3 regions of the Janthinobacterium sp. BHSEK genome follow, and region 2 is predicted to be linked to each of the others. Evidence: predicted binding sites of a transcription regulator. Region 2 holds the regulator's gene; each other region holds the start of a gene.
The links. The regulator NrdR, encoded in region 2, represses ribonucleotide reductase genes. The targets are predictions, from matches to a motif close to CACNANATNTNGTG.
Positions count from the first base shown of each region.

Region 1: the regulator NrdR is predicted to act here: its motif matches at 1,424-1,437, upstream of AC0V2Y_RS24375 (ribonucleoside triphosphate reductase).
Region 3: the regulator NrdR is predicted to act here: its motif matches at 1,994-2,007, upstream of AC0V2Y_RS17610 (ribonucleoside-diphosphate reductase subunit alpha).

Region 1 is NZ_JBWBYV010000083.1:14,268-18,983, forward strand. Features, by position in the region: gene AC0V2Y_RS24375 (ribonucleoside triphosphate reductase) at 1-1,377, opposite strand, end outside; gene AC0V2Y_RS24380 (hypothetical protein) at 1,502-1,912, opposite strand; gene ubiU (ubiquinone anaerobic biosynthesis protein UbiU) at 2,075-3,112, shown strand; gene ubiV (ubiquinone anaerobic biosynthesis protein UbiV) at 3,253-4,149, shown strand; gene ubiT (ubiquinone anaerobic biosynthesis accessory factor UbiT) at 4,169-4,708, shown strand.
Region 2 is NZ_JBWBYV010000025.1:15,898-20,613, forward strand. Features, by position in the region: gene AC0V2Y_RS10165 (pilus assembly protein) at 1-166, opposite strand, end outside; gene AC0V2Y_RS10170 (pilus assembly PilX family protein) at 163-753, opposite strand; gene AC0V2Y_RS10175 (PilW family protein) at 861-1,838, opposite strand; gene pilV (type IV pilus modification protein PilV) at 1,835-2,428, opposite strand; gene nrdR (transcriptional regulator NrdR) at 2,650-3,111, opposite strand; gene glyA (serine hydroxymethyltransferase) at 3,255-4,502, opposite strand; ZMP/ZTP riboswitch at 4,614-4,716, opposite strand, start outside.
Region 3 is NZ_JBWBYV010000049.1:89,553-94,268, forward strand. Features, by position in the region: gene AC0V2Y_RS17595 (PP0621 family protein) at 1-96, shown strand, start outside; gene AC0V2Y_RS17600 (sigma-54 interaction domain-containing protein) at 212-1,291, shown strand; gene ampD (1,6-anhydro-N-acetylmuramyl-L-alanine amidase AmpD) at 1,269-1,880, shown strand; gene AC0V2Y_RS17610 (ribonucleoside-diphosphate reductase subunit alpha) at 2,273-4,716, shown strand, end outside.

The DNA.
Region 1 (4,716 bases), on a different contig from region 2:
ATAGCGCTTGCGGTCTTCGCGGGCGAAGCGGTACGTCGTGCCTTCGGCCGGCGTCGCTTCCAGGTTGTACATATGGCCCGTCTCTTCCTGGAAGGCCACCATGCGGGCGCGCACGTGGTCGAGCAGGCGGATCGCCAGCGCATGGCCCTCGGGACTCGTGATGTCCCAGGCGTCGCCGCTGAAATTGCGGATCATCTCGTTGATGCCGTTCACGCCCAGCGTGGAAAAGTGGTTGCGCAGGGTGCCCAGGTAGCGCTTCGTGTACGGGAACAGGCCCTGCTGCATCAGTTCCTCGATGGTGCGGCGCTTGATTTCCAGGCTGGTCTTGCCCAGTTCCAGCAGGCGGTCCAGGTCCGCCATCAACGCCGCTTCGTCGCCGCGCCACAGGTGGCCCAGGCGCGCGCAGTTGATGGTCACCACGCCCAGGGAACCCGTCTGCTCGGCGGAACCGAACAGGCCATTGCCCCTTTTCAGCAGTTCGCGCAAGTCCAGCTGCAATCGGCAGCACATGGAGCGGATCATGTTCGGCTTGAGTTCCGAATTGATGAAGTTCTGGAAGTAGGGCAGGCCGTAGCGGGCCGTCATCTCGAACAGGCGTTCCGCGTTTTCGCTATGCCAGTCGAAATCCTCGGTGATGTTGTAGGTGGGGATGGGGAAGGTGAAGACTCTGCCCTTGGCATCGCCCGCCATCATGATCTCGATATAGGCGCGGTTGATCATGTCCATCTCCGCCTGCAGCTCGCCATAGCTGAAGTCCATCTCCTGGCCGGCGATGACGGGAATCTGCTCGCGCAGGTCGTCCGGGCAGACCCAGTCGAAGGTGAGGTTGGTGAACGGCGTCTGCGTGCCCCAGCGCGATGGCACGTTGAGGTTGAAGATCAGCTCCTGCATGTACTGGCGCACGTCTTCATAGCGCAGGCTGTCCTGGCGGATGTAGGGCGCCATATAGGTGTCGAAGGAGCTGAACGCCTGCGCGCCGGCCCATTCGTTCTGCAGGGTGCCGAGGAAATTGACGATCTGGCCGATGGCGCTCGACATGTGCTTGGGCGGACCCGATTCGATCTTGCCCGGCACGCCATTCAAGCCTTCGTGCAGCAGGGTGCGCAGCGACCAGCCGGCGCAATAGCCGGCCAGCATGTCGAGGTCGTGGATGTGCAGCGCCGCTTCGCGGTGCGCCGCGCCCACTTCCGGCGGATACACCTGGTCCAGCCAGTAGTTGGCGATGACCTTGCCCGACACGTTGAGTATCAGGCCGCCCAGCGAGTAACCCTGGTTGGCGTTGGCGTTGACACGCCAGTCGCGCCGGTCCAGGTATTCATTGATGGACGCGGCGACATCGACCTGGCCGCGCATGGATGGAACTGCATTTGTCGTCATGAAACCTCCAATAAACACAACATGCGGTGTTTTTATGGAGATTAATCACTAAATATAGTGACGTCAAAGGGCGCGTGCAGTTGCGTGGCGAATCCTTGATGCAGGTGAAAAAAGCATCCCCCGTTTACTTTTTCGCGCGTCCCTGGTGCAGGATGAAGCAGCTCAGGCCAAAATGCGCGGCGGCGCAGGCGGCGATGCTGATGCTGGAGGCGGGCAGCACGTGCGCCCAGATTTCCAGCGGTGAGAAGGTGCTCCAGCTGGCGACGCGGATATCGAACGTGACGTAGTTCGCCAGCAGCCAGTACAAGGCCAGCAAGCCCGTGCTGGTGGCGGCCTGGCGCACCACGGGCATGGCGCGGCGGGAGAGGACGGCTTGCAGGAACAGCAGCAGCACGCCCGGATACGCGCCCAGCACCTCGGGCGACAGCATGGACAGCGCCTCGGCGTCGTAGCCTTCCGTGGGCGCGGCCCACTGCACCTGCAGCACGGTGAGGAACAGGGTGAGCAGGAAGATCAGCAGCGGTTTGCGGGGCATGGCGGGCAATTGGACAGGGAGAAAAGGGGGGCATTTTACAGCCAGGTCAAGCAAGTTGAACGCGCGCCAGCCATGCATGCATTCCTTCACCTGCGTCAAGGACTGGGCGGTATGGGCGGGGCTATAGTCTGCACCCTGAGCCGATACAGGACTGTGAACACCATGATGCTTGAATCAACCACCGCCACCCGCGTGGCCGGACCGCTGGAACTGGTCTGCCCCGCCGGCAGCCTGCCCGCCTTGAAAGCGGCCGTCGACAATGGCGCCGACACCGTCTACCTGGGCTTTCGCGACGCCACCAATGCGCGCAATTTCGCCGGCCTCAATTTCGACGAGAAGGCCATCGCCGAGGGCGTGCGCTACGCCCACCAATATGGACGCAAGGTGCTGCTGGCGCTGAACACCTATCCGCAGCCGCACAACTGGGCCGTGTGGCGCAGCGCCATCGACCGCGCCGCGCAGGCCGGCATCGACGCCATGATCGTGGCCGATCCGGGCTTGATGGCGTATGCAAGCGAGCACCACCCGCAGCTGCGCCTGCACCTGTCCGTGCAGGGCTCGGCCACCAACTACGAAGCCATCAATTTTTACCATGAACACTTCGGCATCGCCCGCGCCGTGCTGCCCCGCGTGCTGTCGATGGCGCAGGTCGAGCAATTGATCGCCAAGACGGAAGTCGAGATCGAGGTCTTCGGCTTCGGCAGCCTGTGCGTGATGGTCGAGGGACGCTGCGCGCTGTCCTCGTATGCGACGGGCGAGGCGCCGAACACGCACGGCGTGTGTTCGCCGGCGAAATCCGTGCGCTGGCTGGAAACGCCGAACGGCCTCGAATCGCGCCTGAACGGCGTGCTGATCGACCGCTATGCGCCGGGCGAAAACGCCAGCTATCCGACCCTGTGCAAGGGGCGTTTCGAAGTCAACGACGAAGAGTATTACGCCATCGAGGAGCCGGCCAGCCTGAACACGCTGGCGCTGCTGCCGCAGCTGATCGCCATGGGCGTGAGCGCCGTGAAGATCGAAGGGCGCCAGCGCAGTCCCGCGTATGTGGCGCAGGTGACGCGCGTGTGGCGCGAAGCGATCGACGCCTGCCGCGAAGGCAATGCGCGCTACGCCGTCAAGCCGGGCTGGATGGCGGCCATGGACAAGCTGGCCGAAGGCCAGCAGCACACCTTGGGCGCGTATCACCGCTCTTGGAAATAGCAAAACCTGCTGCGCGTCCCGGGGCGCGGCCTGCGATGCTCACCGCCTCGGCGGCCCCGTGCTAAAGCACGGCTGCGCTTCTCGGCCCCGCCGCGAGCCGCTCGCTACGGTTTTGTAACTTAAAAAATATTGGAAAAGGCATGCTAAAACTCTCTTTGGGTCCCTTGCTGTACTACTGGCCGCGTGCCACCGTCTTCGAGTTTTACCAGCAGATCGCCGGCACCGCCGTCGATATCGTGTACCTGGGCGAAACCGTCTGCTCGCGCCGGCATGAGGTGCGTCTGGCCGACTGGCTCGATATCGCCGACATGCTGGCCGCCGCCGGCAAGGAAGTGGTGCTGTCGACGCAGGCGCTGATCGAGGCGGGCGCCGAACTGGCGACCCTGCGCCGCATCACGGGCAATGGCCGCTATGGCGTCGAGGCCAACGACATGGGCGCCGTGCACTGCATGGAAAAGGGTACGTCCTTCGTCGCCGGTCCCCATTTGAACCTGTTCAATGGCCCCAGCCTGCAATTGCTGGCGCGCCTGGGTGCACGGCGCTGGGTGATGCCGCTGGAAATGGGGCAGACGGCGCTGGCCGAGATGCAGCGCCAGAAACCGGAAGGGCTGGAGACGGAAGTGTTCGCCTATGGCCGCATGCCGCTGGCGTTTTCCGCGCGCTGCTTCACGGCGCGCAACCGCAACCTGCCGAAGGATGATTGCGGCTACAGCTGCCTGGAAGAGCCGGACGGTCTGCTGCTGCGCACGCGCGATGAAGTGCCCTTCCTCGTGTTGAACGGCACGCAGACGCAGTCGGCGCTGGTCTACAACCTGGTGCGCGAACTCGACGCCATGCGCGACATGGGCGTGTCGGTGGCGCGCATCAGTCCGCAAGCCATGCATACGGAACAGGTGATCGCCATCTTCGACCGCGCCCGCCGAGGGCAGGTCAGCGGCATCGGCGCCCAGGCCCAGCTGGCGGCCTGCCAGCCGGCCGGCGCCTGCGACGGCTACTGGCACGGCCAGCCCGGCATGGAACAGCACGCCGCCCATTGAACGCATCGAAAGGAAGAACATGCAAGATCAACTGGAAAGATTGCCCGTCCCGGCCCCGGTCCCGGCCAAACCCGGCATGAGCAAGCCCGCCGTGTCGTACCGGCTGCCCGAACCGCTGGCCGAACTGCTGTCCAAGCTGCCGCCATATCCCGCCTCGTGGCTGTTCGTGCAAGGCTTGAACCGCCTGCTGGCGCCGCAATTGCCCGACGACGTGCGGCGCAGCCTGGAGGGGCGCAGCCTGCGCTTGCGGCTGCTGGACGCCGGTATTGCCTTCGATTTCGAGTGGCAGGGCACGGTATTCGTAGCCGAGCGCTATGCCGACGTGCCCGACCTGTGCATCGCCGCCAGCGTGCATGATCTGATGCTGCTGGCGCGGCGCCAGGAAGATCCGGACACCCTGTTCTTCAGCCGCCGCCTGAGCCTGGAAGGCGATACGGAGCTGGGCCTGCTGTTCAAGAATACGCTCGACGCCATCGAATTGCCGCCGTTCGACCTGCAGGCGCTGGGACCGCGCCGCGTGCTGGCGCATCTGCGCGACCGGGGCGCGCGGGAAGGCTGAGCGGGGAG
Region 2 (4,716 bases):
ACAGGTTCGGCGGCACCCTGGCGCCGTGCAATCCCGCGTCGGCCCGCGCCAGCGCCACGGGAGGTGCGGCCGCAAGGACGGCGCCGCAAACCAGGCAAACCAGGCCGATCAGCAGCAGCCGGACGGACCACCAGGCGGATAGCAAAGCAAACGACAAAGCCCTCATGGTCCCGCTCCAGCCGCCTGCTTGCGATAATAACTTTGCAGCACGACTTGCGTGCTGTCCTGCGCGCCAAAACCGATGGCCGTGATGCGATACACATAGCTTTCCGTGGCCAGGCCACCGGCCACGGCCGCCGCCTGCGCGCCGGGCGGGTGAAACGGCAGCAATTCGATCAGATAGCGGGGCCGGCGCGACGGCAGAAAACCCTGCCCCGTCTGCATGACGGCGCCCGTAAACTGGCCATACGGCACCGCGTGGCTGCCACTTCCTCCCTCGGCGCCATCGAGGTCCATGCTCAGCCAAAGGGCCGGCGCATCCGGGGCTGCGGGCAGGCACAGGCCCAGTGTGCCTGCCTCGCCGCAGCCGTCCGCGAACCCGGCCGCGCTGCCAGGCGCGAAGAGGCTGCTGCGTCCCGGCGCGCCGGGCAAGCCTTCGATATCGTTCTGCGCATCCACCAATGCTTCCTCCGCCGCCTGAAACGCGATCTGCCGGTCGCGCTCGCCGCGTGCCGCCTTTTCGCCCTGCAAGGCCATCTGCGCTGCCGATATGCCCAGCAGCAAGATAATCACCAGCAGGCCCAGCACATACACGAGGGTGGCGCCACCGTGGCGCGCACGAGGTGAACAACAAGGCACACAACGAGGCACACGACGAGGTACGCAACAGCGGACGCCCGCGCCAGCCATCGCGGCACCGCCTAGGCCGGCCCGTTGCGCAGCATGATGCTCGTCTGCACCAGTTGCCGCAGCCGGGAGCGCGTCGCGGCGGGCAAGGACGCGCGCGCGATGCGCACGCCCGTGTCGCCGGCGCCGTGCGCCTCGGCATACGCCTTGCCGAACAGGTCGAACTGCGCCGGCCCCAGTTCCGCCATCTTGTCCGCCTGGCCCGCCTCACCATGCAGCAACAGCGCCACGCGCACGCTGGCCACGCGCTTCCAGTGCGTGCGTCGCCGCAAATCGCGCTGGCGCGCGGCCGCATCGGCACCCGCCAGCACCAGCGCCGCGTCGTAGGCGTCGAGCGCGCCGGCATTGACATAGCGGTTCGCCACGCCGTCGAGCGGCGTATCCGTGTCGAGGCCATACAGCACCTGGAAACCGTCGACGCCGCGGATGACGGCGTCCGCGCCCCAGCCGTTCGCGCCACGGTATTTGCAGCGCAGTTCGCCATCGCCATCGGCGCCCTGGGCCACATAGAAGATGCTCCAGCCCCGCTGCGCCTCCGTTTGCGCGGCGCCCACGCCGAAACCGGCGCAATTGAGCACGGAACCGTCGCCGCCCTCCTCCTTGCCGGCGCCGTAATAGCGCAGGGCCAGCACGTCGCTGCCATGCAGGGCGCCGGGCAAGGCGCCGCTGATGCCGTCGCTGTTCTTGCCCAGGCTGCGCGCGTCGAGCCCGGCGACATTCGCGCTGTCGTCATCGGCGTGGGCGACGGGCGCGGCGCTGCTGTCCCAGTTCACATATGCCGTCTGGCGCACGGCTCGGGCGATGGTGTCGAGCGCATAGCGGCCATTGTCGTCCAGGCGCGCGCTGGCGGACTGGTCGCCATAGCTGCCGCTGGCCGCCAGCAGCACGCTACTGGCGGCCAGCATCAGCAGCGCGCCCAGCGACAGGGTCACCAGCAGCTCGACCAGGCTCAGGCCGCGCTGCCGGTGCCACGCGGCATGCACGCCGTTCATGCGCCGCCTCCGCCCAGCTGGAATGCCAGCCTGGGCAGCGACTCGCCTGCCCCATTCACGGCGGGCGAGCCATCGGGCAAGCGGCCGCGCCAGCCCAGCTTGATGACGATGGGCGCGCCCTTGCCGCCGCTGCACGCCCAGTGCAAGCCCTGCGCGGCGGCATCCCAGACAGAGGCATCGCGGCAGATATGCAGGCGCGCGCCGGGCAAGGCCGCATGCAGTTGCTGTTTCCACTCGGCGATGTCGAATTGCGCCAGTTCCGCCGCGCCGCAGGCAGCAGCGCCGAAGCAGTCGGGTGCACCACCGCCAGCGTCGGCGCCGTCCGCCGCCGCCGCGTAGGCTACGTTCAAATAGGGATTGCTGGCATCGGGGCCATTCATGAGCACGCCGTTCGCGCGCATGCGTTCGGCCATGCCGGCGGCCAGCTGCGCGCCCGCCGACAATAGCGCGGACTCGTGGCGCGCGCGCAGGGAATGCAGTTGCAAAATGCTGGCTCCCAGCAGGCCCAGCGCCAACAGCAGCAGCGACACCAGCACCTCGACGAGGCTGCTGCCACCGGCCAGAAACTTGTCGCGACCGCCATTGCGCATGCCTTGCTCCCTTCCGCAGAAAGAGTCGCAAGAACAGGCGGCCCAGCTACAAGATAGGCGCGCGCAAAAATCCGGATCTGCGCTGGCGCAAACACCACGGCGATAAGGTGGGAAGAACAGCGTAGGGATTGATCAGGCCGCTTGCCAGGCGAACGCTGGCGTGTTGAAAACGGGGCGCAAAACGGGGCGCATGAGCGGCCCCGTCGCCGATAAAGTGAGCGTCAGGGCTTGCGCGCCTGCCCCACTTCGGCAATCGCATCCTGGAACTCGGCCAGGTCTTCGAAATTTTTATACACTGAGGCAAAGCGGATGTAGGCGATCTTGTCGAGGCGCTTGAGTTCCTGCATGACGAGTTCGCCGATATAGCCGGAATCGACTTCACGCAAGCCGCTGGTCAGCAGTTTTTCCTGGATGGAGGCGATGGCCGTATCCACCGAGGCGGCCGCGACGGGACGCTTGCGCAAGGCCAGCATCAAACTGCCGCGCAACTTATCCGCAGCGAACTCCGTCCGGCTGCCATTCTTTTTGACGACGGCCGGCATGATAAGTTCAATGCGTTCGTAGGTCGTGAAACGCTTGTCGCATTTGCCGCAGCGGCGGCGGCGCCGAATGGCATCCCCTTCCTCCGATACGCGCGTATCGAGAACCTGGGTGTCGCCGTGCTGGCAAAATGGACATTTCATGGGCTGGCTACAACTTTATAGTAATAATTGCGGGAAATCGCCGCCCTTGTACAAAGGGCGCCCGAATCACTCCGGGCGCCCTGGGGCACGAAGGAATGTGTCATACAGAATCTTACTCCGTATGACACATTCTGGACAAATAATTATGCTGCGTACACAGGGTGCGCGTCGGCCAGCACCTTCACGGCCGCTTTCACGCGCTCGATGGTGGCGGCGTCATGCGGATTGTCCAGCACGTCGGCGATCAGGTTGCCCACTTCTTCCGCTTGCGCTTCCTTGAAACCGCGCGTCGTCATCGCCGGGCTGCCCAGGCGGATGCCCGAGGTGACGAAAGGTTTTTGCGGGTCGTTCGGGATGCCGTTCTTGTTGCAGGTGATGTGCGCGGAACCGAGGATGGCTTCGGCTTCCTTGCCCGTCAGGTTCTTGGCGCGCAGGTCGACCAGCATGACGTGCGACTCGGTGCCGCCGGACACGATGCGCAGGCCGCGCTTGATCAGGGTTTTCGCCAGCACGTCGGCGTTCTTGATCACTTGCTTCTGGTATTCGACGAATTCAGGGCTCAGCGCTTCCTTGAAGGCGACGGCCTTGCCGGCAATCACGTGCATCAGCGGGCCGCCCTGGATGCCGGGGAAAATGGCCGAGTTGATGGCTTTTTCGTGTTCGGCCTTCATCAGGATGATGCCGCCGCGCGGGCCGCGCAAGGATTTGTGTGTGGTCGAGGTGACGAAGTCGGCGAACGGCACCGGGTTCGGGTACAGGCCGGCGGCGATCAGGCCCGCGTAGTGGGCCATGTCGACCATGAAGTAGGCACCCACTTCCTTGGCGATCTTGCCGAAGCGTTCGAAGTCGATCTTTTTCGAGAACGCGGATGCGCCGGCAATGATCAGCTTCGGCTTGCGCTCGCGGGCCAGGCGTTCCATCGCCTCGTAGTCGATGTCTTCTTCCGCCGTCAAGCCATACGACACGACGTCAAACCATTTGCCGGACATGTTCAGCGGCATGCCGTGGGTCAGGTGGCCGCCTTCGGCCAGCGACATGCCCATGATCAGGTCGCCCGGTTTCAGCATGGCGAAGAACACGCCCTGGTTCGCCTGCGAGCCGGAATTCGGCTGCACGTTCGCGCATTCGGCGCCGAACAGCTGCTTCACGCGGTCGATGGCCAGTTGCTCGGCCACGTCGACGTATTCGCAGCCGCCGTAGTAGCGCTTGCCTGGATAGCCTTCGGCGTACTTGTTCGTCAGCTGCGAGCCTTGCGCTTCCATTACGGCTGGTGACGTGTAGTTCTCCGACGCGATCAGTTCGATGTGGTCGTGCTGGCGCGTGTTTTCTTTTTGAATGACGGCGAACAATTCAGGATCGACGTTGGCGAGGGTATGATCTTTTGCAAACATGTAAAAACTCCAAGTATGAGGGTGCTTGTACTGGCAGGTTGGATCGAATGAGGGGAGCCGGCGTTAAGTGAATAACAACATTGGACGGGCAGCCTCTTCGTGCTTTTCCATAGTGGCTACCCAGGCGAACGGCTGATGAAAAATCTCACGTTTCCCGGTGGGTGCCCACCTTTCGCCGGTTTGCCGATCGCCACTCATGGAGATCGCCCGACTT
Region 3 (4,716 bases), on a different contig from region 2:
CTGTGCTGCGCCCATTGCGGCGTGTACTACCCGGCCTCGGAAAACGTGCAGGCCAAGGGCCACGATTACTGCAGCCACGCGCACGCCACCGTGTAAGGGCAGGCCAGCAGGCGCGCGTTGCTCATCCGTATCGTAACGGCCTCCGGCATTCGTCCGGCGTAGCATCTGCAGCAGGCGGTTCGCCACCGCCATTGCAGAAAGGCGCGCTCCCATGTCCAGTCCCCGCACCAGCCAGCAGACCGTGACCGCCGCCGGCATGCCGCCGGCGCCGCAACTGAGCGGTAATTCGCTGCCCATGCAGGCGCTGCGCGCGCAGATAAGCCGCATCGCCCGCTGCGGCGCGCCGGTGGCCATCCGCGGCGAATCGGGCACGGGCAAGGAATTGGCGGCGCGTGCCATCCATGCGCAGGGCGCGCGCGCCGGCTTCCCGTTTATCGCCGTCAACTGCGGCGCCATTCCCGAAGCGCTGATGGAAGCGGAATTCTTTGGCTGCCGCCCGGGCGCCTACACGGGCGCGCTGCACGAGCGCCAGGGCTTGTTCCAGGCGGCCCATGGCGGCAGCCTGCTGCTCGACGAAGTCGACGACCTGCCGCTGGCCATGCAGGTAAAACTGCTGCGCGTGCTGCAGGAGCGCCGCGTGCGCAGGCTGGGCGGCAGTGCCGACGAGGCCGTCGACGTGCGCATCCTGTGCGCCAGCCAGCATGGCCTGGCGCGCGGCGTGGCCGCCGGCACGTTCCGCCAGGACCTGTTTTACCGCCTGAATGTGATCGAGCTGGCGCTGCCGCCGCTGCGCGAGCGGCGCGGCGATCTGCAGGTATTATGTGAGGTGATCCTCGCGCGCCTGTCGCCACGCCGGACCGTGAGCCTGACGCCGCCCGTGCTGGCGGCCCTGGCCGCGTATGCGTTTCCCGGCAATGTGCGCGAACTGGAAAACGTGCTGGAGCGGGCGCTGGCCTTTGCCGACGGCGGCGTGATCGCGCTCGACGGGCTGGCCTTGCCGTCCGCGGCGGGCAGCATGCCGTTGCGGGCGGCGCCGGCACCGCCGGACTTGCCGGAGCGGCAACTGTGCCTGCCCGGCATGGCGGCATATGGCATGGCCCCCATCCTGCCGCTGGACGTGTATCTGCGCCAGGCCGAGCGCGACATGATCCTGCAGGCGCTGGTGCAGGCGCGCTACCACCGCGCGCGGGCGGCGCGCCAGCTGGGCCTGAGCGTGCGCCAGTTGCGTTACCGCATGCAGAAATTGACGATACAGGAAGCCTTACTTGATGAGCGCATGGACGATAGATGAAGACGGCTGGTGCGACGGCGCGCTGCGCTATGACTCCCCCTACCACGATGCGCGCCCGGACGGTGCGCAGGTCGACTTGCTGGTGATTCATAACATCAGCTTGCCGGGCGGCCACTTCGGCGGGCCGCATGTGTCGGACTTGTTTACGGGCCGGGTAGATTATAATGCCGATCCTTCTTTCGCCGACCTGCGTGGCTTGCAGGTGTCGGCGCACTTTTTTGTGCGGCGCGATGGCGCGCTGTTGCAATATGTTTCTACTGATCAACGTGCCTGGCATGCGGGCGCGTCCATGTTCGAAGGACGCCCGCAGTGCAATGGCTATTCGATCGGTATCGAAATGGAAGGCTCGGACTTTGTCCCCTTTCAGCGGCAGCAATACCGCGTGCTGGCAGGGCTGACGGCGGCGCTGGTGGCGCGCTACGGGCTGTCCCAGGTACGTGGCCACGAGCATATCGCGCCGGGAAGGAAGACGGATCCGGGGCCGTTTTTTGACTGGCATTTTTACCAAGTATGCTGGCTGGAAACCCTGCGCGGGCAGCCTGCGTTAGCGCTTACTTCGCGGGGATTGGGCTTTCCATCCATACCCTGAAAAGTCAACCGAAATCGTATATGAAAATACAAAAAATTACGCCCGCGGATGCCGGAAAACTATTGCATCGCCCTTCGATGGGCACTACAATTAGTGAAGAAGTTGGATGTAAAGACTATATGTAGTGCCATCACAGACGTTTTCAGAATTATTGTCAAAGCTACCCGGATTGCTGATAAAGCACTGGAACTGGCGGTTTATCACCCTTGATCGTGTTTCGCGCCAGCCGGGCAGTGCGGTGTGGCGATATGGATTCTGACACGGTTGTATGCATTATGAATTTACTATTTAGCAACAAATATCTGAAGAAACCCTGATTATCGGGCGTTCTATTCAACAACACACGCGGCAGCAAAACTGCAGGCTGACTTTAGCTGACAACGGGAGCTTCAATGCAATCACCACAAGATATTTCCATCCATCCAACGCCAGTATCGCCAGCGCCAGGCGCGGCCAACAGCGTGGCGAGCACGGGCGCGGCATTGGGCGACTATCGCATCATCCGCCGCAACGGCGCGGTGGTGGCATTTGAGCCTTCGAAGATCGCCATCGCCATGACCAAGGCGTTTTTGGCCGTTAACGGCGGCCAGGGCGCAGCCTCGGCACGCATCCGCGAACTGGTGGAACAGCTGACCGACGGCGTCGTCGCCGCGCTGGTGCGCCGCCATCCGGGCGGCGGCACCTTCCATATCGAAGACGTGCAAGACCAGGTGGAACTGTCGCTGATGCGTTCGGGCGAGCACGACGTGGCGCGTGCCTACGTGCTGTACCGTGCCAAGCACATGGAAGAGCGCCGCCTGCAGAAGGAAGCGCAAGGCGCTTCCGCGCAAGTTTCCGCACCACAATTGAACGTGCTTGATAACGGCGTGCGCCGCCTGCTGGACATGCAGGAAGTGCGCGACCTGATCAACGCCGCCTGCGCCGGCCTGGAAAAGCACGTCGATGCCGACGCCATCCTGGCCGAGACCGTGAAGAACCTGTACGACGGCGTGCCCGTCGAAGAGCTGCACAAGTCGGCCATCCTGGCGGCGCGCGCGCTGATGGAAAAAGACCCGGCCTACAGCCAGGTCACGGCCCGCATCCTGCTGCACACGGTGCGCAAGGAAGTGTTCGGCAAGGAAGTGCCGCAAGCGGCGGCCGCCGCCGAATACCTGACGTATTTCCCGCAATATATCGCCAAGGGCATCGCCGCCGAGCTGCTGAACCCGGTACTCGCCAGTTTCGACCTGGAACGCCTGGCCAAAGCCATCGTCGCCGACCGCGACTTGCAGTTCGGCTACATCGGCCTGCAAACCCTGTACGACCGCTACTTCCTGCACATCCAGGACGTGCGCATCGAAATGCCGCAAGCGTTCTACATGCGCGTGGCCATGGGCCTGGCGCTGAACGAAGCGGACCGCGAAGCGCGCGCCATCGAGTTCTACAGCCTGCTGTCCTCGTTCGACTTCATGAGCTCGACCCCGACCCTGTTCAATTCGGGCACCCTGCGCTCGCAGCTGTCGTCGTGCTACCTGAGCACCGTCTCCGATGACCTGGAAGGCATCTACGACGCCATCAAGGACAACGCGCTGCTGGCCAAGTTCGCCGGCGGCCTGGGTAACGACTGGACGCCGGTGCGCGCCCTGGGCGCCCACATCAAGGGCACCAACGGCAAGTCGCAAGGCGTGGTGCCGTTCCTGAAAGTGGTCAACGACACGGCCGTGGCAGTCAACCAGGGCGGCAAGCGCAAGGGCGCCGTCTGCGCCTACCTGGAAACCTGGCACATGGACATCGAGGAATTCCTCGACCTGCGCAAGAACACGGGCGACGACCGCCGCCGCACGCACGACATGAACACGGCGAACTGGATTCCCGACATGTTCATGAAGCGCGTCATGGAAAAAGGCGAATGGACCCTGTTCTCGCCGTCGGACACGCCTGACCTGCACGACAAGGTCGGCAAGGCCTTTGAACAGGCTTACCTGGGCTACGAAGCCAAGGCCGCCGCCGGCGAAATCCGCGTCTTCAAGAAGATCGCGGCGCTGGACCTGTGGCGCAAGATGCTGTCGATGCTGTTTGAAACGGGCCACCCATGGATCACGTTCAAGGATCCGTGCAACATCCGCAGCCCGCAGTCGCACGTCGGCGTCGTCCACAGCTCGAACCTGTGCACGGAAATCACGCTGAACACGGGCCCTGACGAAATCGCCGTCTGCAACCTCGGTTCCGTCAACATGCCGGCGCACATGAAGGAAGGCAAGCTCGATCACGTCAAGCTGGCCAAGACCATCCGCACCGCCATGCGCATGCTCGACAACGTCATCGACATCAATTACTACGCCGTCGACAAGGCGCGCAACTCGAACATGCGCCACCGTCCGGTCGGCATGGGCATCATGGGCTTCCAGGACTGCCTGCACATGATGCGCGTGCCGTTCGCCTCGGACGCCGCCGTGTCGTTTGCCGACACCTCGATGGAAGCCGTCTGCTACTACGCCTACCTGGCGTCGACGGAACTGGCCGAAGAGCGCGGCCGCTATGAATCGTACGCCGGTTCGCTGTGGGACCGCGGCATCCTGCCGCAGGACTCGGTCAAACTGCTGGCCGAAGAGCGCGGCGGCTACCTGGAAGTCGATTCCTCGTCGGCCATGGACTGGACTCCGGTGCGCGAACGCATCGCCAAGTTCGGCATGCGCAACTCGAACTGCGTGGCGATCGCCCCGACGGCGACGATTTCGAACATCATCGGCGTCTCGGCCTGTATCGAGCCGACGTTCCAGAACCTGTACGTGAAATCGAACCTGTCGGGCGAATTCACCGAGATCAACGGCTACCTGGTGCGCGACCTGAAGGCGCG